Regions from separate parts of the Rothia sp. HMSC067H10 genome, predicted to be linked through region 2. Evidence: riboswitches for the same ligand, from Rfam matches in the RefSeq annotation. Region 2 holds a riboswitch; the other holds the start of a gene.
What was found. Region 2 has a riboswitch for thiamine pyrophosphate ahead of HMPREF2756_RS08325 (bifunctional hydroxymethylpyrimidine kinase/phosphomethylpyrimidine kinase). Riboswitches for the same ligand answer to the same signal wherever they lie in the genome.
Positions count from the first base shown of each region.

Region 1 (3,408 bases), on a different contig from region 2:
GGCGGGACTCCAGGAGGGAATATCCCAGCTGGCGGCTGTTTTCTCGCGGGTGAGGGAGCTTTCTGCCGTTGGGTTTTGGTCGAACTCGCGCAGTGCTTCGTGGGCGTGCAGGGTTCCGTTGGGGGCATAGAGAAGCCCAGCGAGAGTGAGTGCGAGGGTTGATTTTCCGGCGCCGTTGGGGCCGAGGATGCTCAGGTGCTCGCCTTCTCGAATGCTCAGGTTAATACCCCCACGTAGGGTAGGAATATCCAGGGGCACGGGTGCGGGTTCCGGCATGGTTTTGAGCTGTCGTCGGCGTGCCCTTAACTGTTTTTTGTTCGGAAATTCCCGCGTAATCGCAAGGTTTTCGGCGCTTAGGAGTATGCGCCCGCTCGGTGCCGCAGCGGCGGCGGGTTCGGGAACATACCCGGGCACCCACACACCGTTGGCGATGAGGGTTTCGCGGGCTTGGGCGAGCACGGTTTCGGGTGCGCCGTCGTGGGTGATGCTTCCATCGGCACCGAGCACGATAACGCGGTCCATATGCTGCGCCCACACGCCCACCCGGTGTTCGACGACGATCAGGGTGGCACCGGTTGCCGTGACCGCCTGCACCACGGCATCGCGCACCTGTTGAACGCCTTCGGGGTCGAGGTTCGCGGTGGGTTCGTCAAGCAGAATGGCGCGCGGGTGCATCGCCAGGATTCCGGCGAGCCCCAGGCGTTGTTTCTGCCCACCCGAAAGCGCATTCGTGGGATGCCCATGCGGCAGGTAGTCGAGCCCGACGACGGCGAGCGCATCATCAACGCGCGCCCAGATTTCTTCGCGTGCGACCGCAAGATTTTCGGGGCCGAAGGCTACGTCATCACCCACGCGGGCGAGCACGACCGATGATTCTGGGTCTTGCTGCATGAGCCCGATGAGTCCGCGTGCGTCTTCGGGGGCTACGCCGTCGATGCGCGCGCTGCCGCTTTGGCTTTGCCCGTCGTGATCGTGCAGCACCCCGGCGATAGCGTGCAGGAGCGTTGATTTTCCTGCGCCGGAGGGCCCCAGCAGCAGTACTTTCTGTCCGGGTTCGATGCGCAGGTTCACGTTCGAGAACGCTGGTTTTTCGCGCCCGGGGTGGTGCCAACCGAAGTTGTGAAGGTCGATTGCGGCACCGCGGGCGGGCGCATCGGGGGCGGTACTGTGGGGTTCGGTCATGGTTGCACCCTGGGTTGCGGATGGTTCAGGATGTTCCGTGTTTGAGGGTTTGAGCGTTGGGATAGGCTGTGACATACGCCTGCCTGCCTATTATCCGCGTGCGGTACGTGCCTGCACGCCGGAGGCAAGCGAGGCGAGTACCCCGGTTTTAGCGAGCGCTTTCGTGAGTCCCCAGGAGAGCACCCCGGCGAGCACAATCCCTGAGACGACCGCACATACCACGTAGATGACGGCTTTGAAGATTTCCATGTCTGGGTAGTAGATGATGATTTCGTTGACACCCATGAAAAGCCCGCTCAGTGCGCCCGCGAAGGCTGCTGTGCTGAGGTTCCAGACTCGGTACCCGAACACGGCGAAGGCGATTTCCGCACCAATTCCCTGGAAGAATCCGGCGATGAGGATTGATTGGCTCCAGGCGCCTCCGGTGAGGAATACGGAGATGACGGCGGCGACGATTTCGCAGTAGAGCGCGGCACCGGGCTTGCGGATAAGGTACCCGCCGAGCACACCGGCGAGCAGCCACATACCGGCGACGATGGGTCGGTATTCGGGAACCGCCGCGAAGAGCGTTTTAGTGGCGGGGTCTACGGCAATATCCCAGATCCAGAAGATTACCGCGCAGGCGGCGGCGATCACAGAGACGATAACAATTTCATTGACCCGCCAGCTGAGGCGAGATTTTTGAGACATATTTTCCTCCCATGATTGGAAGGGGAACATCCACACCCGTTGCGGGTGGGGTGTTGAGAAAAACATATTTCGACTCCCTACGCCGGTACTAACCGGATCAGGTTCGAGGGTCTGCGTTGCACTCTCAGCGCCCGTCTGCGGCGCTCCCCTGTCGTGTTGCTTCGAGAGTTCGAAGCTTATAAACGTTTACATTCTATGCCGTGTGAGTCGTTTTCTGTGAGTTCGTTGAGTTTTTGAATCGGTTTATGACAAGAACGTGCGGCAGGTCGGTAATATGATTCCTTGATTTGCCGCTGGTATACACCTTTCAGGCCCGCAATACTGTGCTTTTTCTCACATTCTAGAGTTTTTACCCTAATTTTTCGTGTATGCGCGCGTTAAAACAGGTCATATTCTCTGCATCTAAGTCGCAAAGCCGATAGGCTAGGGATAGTCACTTCTGATTTTTGAGGAGAATATATGAACCCCATAGCAAGGATTGCTATCACCGGTGCCAATATGGCCGCCGCCGCCTTGGCAAGCAAGGGTCTTGGTGCAGCGTGGAAGCGTGTGACCGGTAACGAACCTCCTACCACCGACCCCGAGTCCGAAGACACTCTGCGCCATGTTATTGTGTGGAGCGTCGTCACTTCCGTGGTAGGTGCCCTGGTAAGCGTCGGTATTACCCGCGCACAGCGCCGTTTCTTCTCATAATTTCACGGTGTATTTGGATGGATGCGCCGCCCCCGCAGCCTTCAGGCTGTAGCGGTGTGCGCATCTTTTCCAATGTGCTGAATAGTCTGCCTGCTCAGAAGAGAATAAGGCGCTTGGCACGCTGGGAGGCGATGCCTACGGCAGTGTCGCCGGGGGTAAGCTGCGAAACCAGCACTAGATTGAGGGCGCCTAGCTGCGTCTTACACGAAAGTGAACACATCCGTTATGACCTCACACGTTCCCGATCACAGTAACAGCCGCCGTTCGGTCACGTCCTGGGTGCTGTGGGATGTTGGTTCATCAAGTTTTGGCACTATCATGATGACCTTCATCTTCACGGTCTACCTCACGAGCTCCTATTTCGGGTCTACCGAAAGTGCTTCTGCGGCTCTCTCTTTAGGATTGACTGTCTCCGGGGTCTGCATTGCGTTTTTTGCTCCGGTCAGCGGCCAGCGCGCCGACAAATCCGGTACAGGTATCTTCTGGTTGGGTGTGAACACGCTCAGCATGGTGCTTCTTTCCGCCCTGTGTTTTTTCGTGGAACCTAACCCTGGGCACCTGTGGTTAGGCGTGATCCTGATTTCTGCGGCGAATATCTTCAGCGAATTTGCCGCCGTGAACTATAACGCCGTGCTGCCGCGAGTTTCAACCCCGAATAATATTGGTAAAATCTCTGGAATCGGCTGGTCTGCGGGTTATGTGGGCGGCCTAGTGGCTCTGCTTATCGTGTTGTGGGGATTTATTTTTGAGCCTAACGGGCTGCACCTGAGCACCGATAACGCTTTCAATATTCGTGCGGTAACGTTGTTTTCCGCCCTGTGGTGCCTGGTTTTCTGCGCCCCC
Region 1 covers NZ_KV802284.1:6,722-10,129, forward strand. Annotated here, with positions in the region: gene HMPREF2756_RS02205 (ABC transporter ATP-binding protein) at 1-1,182, opposite strand, end outside; gene HMPREF2756_RS02210 (ECF transporter S component) at 1,273-1,872, opposite strand; TPP riboswitch at 1,930-2,032, opposite strand; gene HMPREF2756_RS02215 (DUF4235 domain-containing protein) at 2,332-2,565, shown strand; gene HMPREF2756_RS02220 (MFS transporter) at 2,791-3,408, shown strand, end outside.
Region 1: it holds a riboswitch for thiamine pyrophosphate, as region 2 does, so the genes downstream of both, HMPREF2756_RS02210 (ECF transporter S component) here and HMPREF2756_RS08325 (bifunctional hydroxymethylpyrimidine kinase/phosphomethylpyrimidine kinase) in region 2, are expected to answer to the same signal.

Region 2 (3,408 bases):
GCGGCAACACGCTGACTGGGGGAAGCCTGCTCAAATGCTTCCTCAACAACCGCCACGCAGCGGCGCACATCTGCAGCAAACTCTTCGCCGCCATACACCGAAATCCAGGAATTATACGGATGTTCCTCGTGGGTTTTCTCCAAAAGCCGGTAACCGATCTCAAGGTACAGCCAGTAGCATGGAAGCGCCGCAGCTGCACCCACCACATAATCCTCACCAGCAGCAGTAGCACGTAAAAAGTTCGTGTACCCCATTGTCACTGCCGAAGGCGCACCACGCCGAATACCACCCTGCTCCGCAGGAATAGCGGGATGCGCCGCCAACCATTCATCGTGCAAAAGCGATTCCTCAACAATTGCCGCCTGGGCACCCGCAGCCCAATGCACCTGACCTTGCGGTGAGGTGGCACGTGCCGCAAGAGTAGCTAAGGCGCGAGAATACTGGGCAAGGTACTGCGCATCTTGGTCTAAATAGAAGCCGAATAAATCCTCGTCAAGCGTGCCGTCGCCCAGCCCGCGAATAAAGGGCAAATCGAGAATGTCACGCCAAATATCACCGGTAGCTTGCCACAGGACGGCGGTCCACGGACCCGCCGGAGTTACCTTCGGCTCTGGGGATTTCCGCTGCGCGGGTTTCACCAAATTCTTGGGACTCTCGCCCGTAAGATTTTTATCAGCGTATAAGTGCTCCCACGGCTTCGTATCAGCTGCATGCTCCAAACGGCGAGCACGTGCCTGATGATCAACCGGTCCATGACCCTGCCCGCTGCCCACGTGCAGTTCCTCACCAGCGATAATAGCTTCGTTGAGCCACCGGGTGCTCCATGCCAGCGCGTTCGTGAGTACTCGTACACTCAGCTCATTATTGCCATTCACAAGAGCAAATCCAAGGCGGGTAGCAAGACTTGATGAGAGTGAGCACCCGGTGCCGTGGGTATTCTTTGTCTGGATGCGGGTGACAGCTACATGTGTATGAGTTCCATTAGGGAAAACAGCCGAATTTCCGGCGTCCTCCCCCGTCAGGTGACCGCCCTTAACAATCACGATCGTGCCAGTGCTCCCCGCAAGCTGAGCCGCCTGGTTGTGCGCTTCCTCCAAAGTCTGGGCAGGGTTGCTCTCACAGAGCACCGCGAGTTCGGCAATATTCGGAGTGATAACATCTGCCTGCGCCACCAATTCGCGCAGTGCCTGCTCGGCGTCTTGACTAATCAGGCGATCGCCGCTGGAGGCAACCATCACCGGATCAAGTACCACCACTGGTACCGGATGTTCTGCAAGCCAGGTCTTGACGGTAGTGATAGTTTCAACATCGCCGAGCATACCAATTTTAACGGCATCCACAGTCACATCGTCGAAAACTGCCGCAAGCTGTTCCTGTAAAAACTCGGTAGGTGGAGCAAAAATGCTGCGAACCCCTTGTGTATTCTGTGCGACAAGCGCGGTTGTGGCGCACATACCGTAACCACCGCTTGCGGCAATAGACTTGAGATCGGCCTGGATTCCAGCACCGCCTGTAGGGTCGGTTCCGGCAATGGAAAGCACGCGAGGTGTAGATGTGTTTAATAGCGTCATAGCTATAAGTCTCCTTGGAATGGGCGTGGTATCGCTGCAAACGCACCACGCTATCTAGATAATGATGAATCGGGTGTTTCAGAAAGAAGGTTAAGGCTGCTCTGCCACAGTTCGATATCCCTTCGCTAGTTCTAACTAGAGCAGGTTCAATGGGTATATCTCAGCTCCAGACAACAGCGCCGTGCTGTGTATCCGTTACAAAATGGAGCACCCCATATCGCGTTTTCACTGTAGCATATACTGTTGGGCTCAATAGGTTCACGGACTTTATGTGTCATTGCCGTGCACATATCTCTAAGTTTTGGTAATTTTCAAACTCTTATAAAGTAATATTTCTTATTCTTGACATGTAACAGTACTGTTGAAAAAGGGTCGCGCTCCCCTGCGGCCTGCTGTATATTCACCCAACCACGAAAGTTCACTGATGAACATTCCTGCCCTTAGGCACAACAGTGTGCCTCAAAAAGTCCTCAACCGTCGTGCCCTGATAGCCTTCGCATCGGGGATCTGCGTTACTGAGTTCCTGACCGCTTGCGGAGAGCAAGCACATGAGACAGCACCTGCTCGTGCCGAAACATCCAACACCACAGACGGTAGCTCTAGCCCACATGGTACCGAATCTGCCTTACCTGAGGCACAGGCGCATCCGACCTTCACTAAGGGTTATTCTGGTGGCTCTGAAGCGCCCAAAGGTGAGTACCGTCCCGCAGACGAAAAAGGACCCGCGCAGAACGTCCCCAAGCCCAAAAAGCCCGAAGATATTGGGATTGAGACACCGGAGGCGCTTTTTCACTTTATTCAGTATTGGAACGACCTGCGGAACTATGCTATACAGACTGGAGACGTACAACCATATGCTGACTATACGTCTGAAGGTTATAAAGAAGAGGAAGAGATTGCCAACTATGTCTATAGGCTCTACCAAAAGGGAGGATGGGCAGTTGGTGGTACTAGAAAACTCACCTTTGACCCGTCCACTCTGATATCGCCAAGCGATCACGTTTACCTCATCATCGGAAATATTATCGCTAACGACGTCGTCTACTTAGATAACGAAGACTATAAGACCCATACCTATCCCTTGTCCGAACAAAATAAGAACACTATCGAGTTCGGTATCGTTTTCAAATCAACTGGTCACTGGGCATTTGCTGGGATGGAAAAAGTTGAGCTCAAATAAGAAACGCGTTTTTTGCGCTATAACAGTAATTTTCTTCTGTACAGTGTCATACTCTTCTTCTGCTGCAAACGACTATTCAGGCAATATCCACGGAGGTAAACTCACGGTTAAGGGAACCTCGTCTTCCAGCAATTCACAACAGCCTAACGAACCTCATACGGTACCTCAACAAAGTAATGGATATCGAGATACTGACGCGAAGCAAGGTATCGCCGATACAGGCTCTAACGCTCCCGCAACCGTGAGTAGTGTAGGAAATACCTTCGATGTCTACAATGGCAATGCTTCTAAAGATGCGCCCTGTCTCTACCAAGGGAAACCCGGTAAAGTAGCCCGTGTTCCCCTACCCATTGACGATTCAGGCAACTATAAACAATACGGTGTCGTTCAGTCAGGAAACGGCGGTATAGCGTGCGTTCCCAACGATCCTGCAGACCAAAACACACCTGAAAACGAACCTACTGCCGATAACGCCCAAGTTCGCACCCAAAAGATAGAGCACCAAGTTCGGGAGCAACTCGCCGAACTTACCACTACAAAACCCGCACTACATTTCGACGGGCATGAGCCCCACGTCAATACCGGGATCAACACAAACTTCTATGTGACCGGCGTGAAAACCGCAGCACATGATACTACTATCCTCGATGAAGAAGT
Region 2 covers NZ_KV802317.1:290,071-293,478, reverse strand. Annotated here, with positions in the region: gene HMPREF2756_RS08325 (bifunctional hydroxymethylpyrimidine kinase/phosphomethylpyrimidine kinase) at 1-1,571, opposite strand, end outside; TPP riboswitch at 1,672-1,796, opposite strand; gene HMPREF2756_RS08320 (DUF6318 family protein) at 2,026-2,751, shown strand; gene HMPREF2756_RS08315 (hypothetical protein) at 2,795-3,408, shown strand, end outside.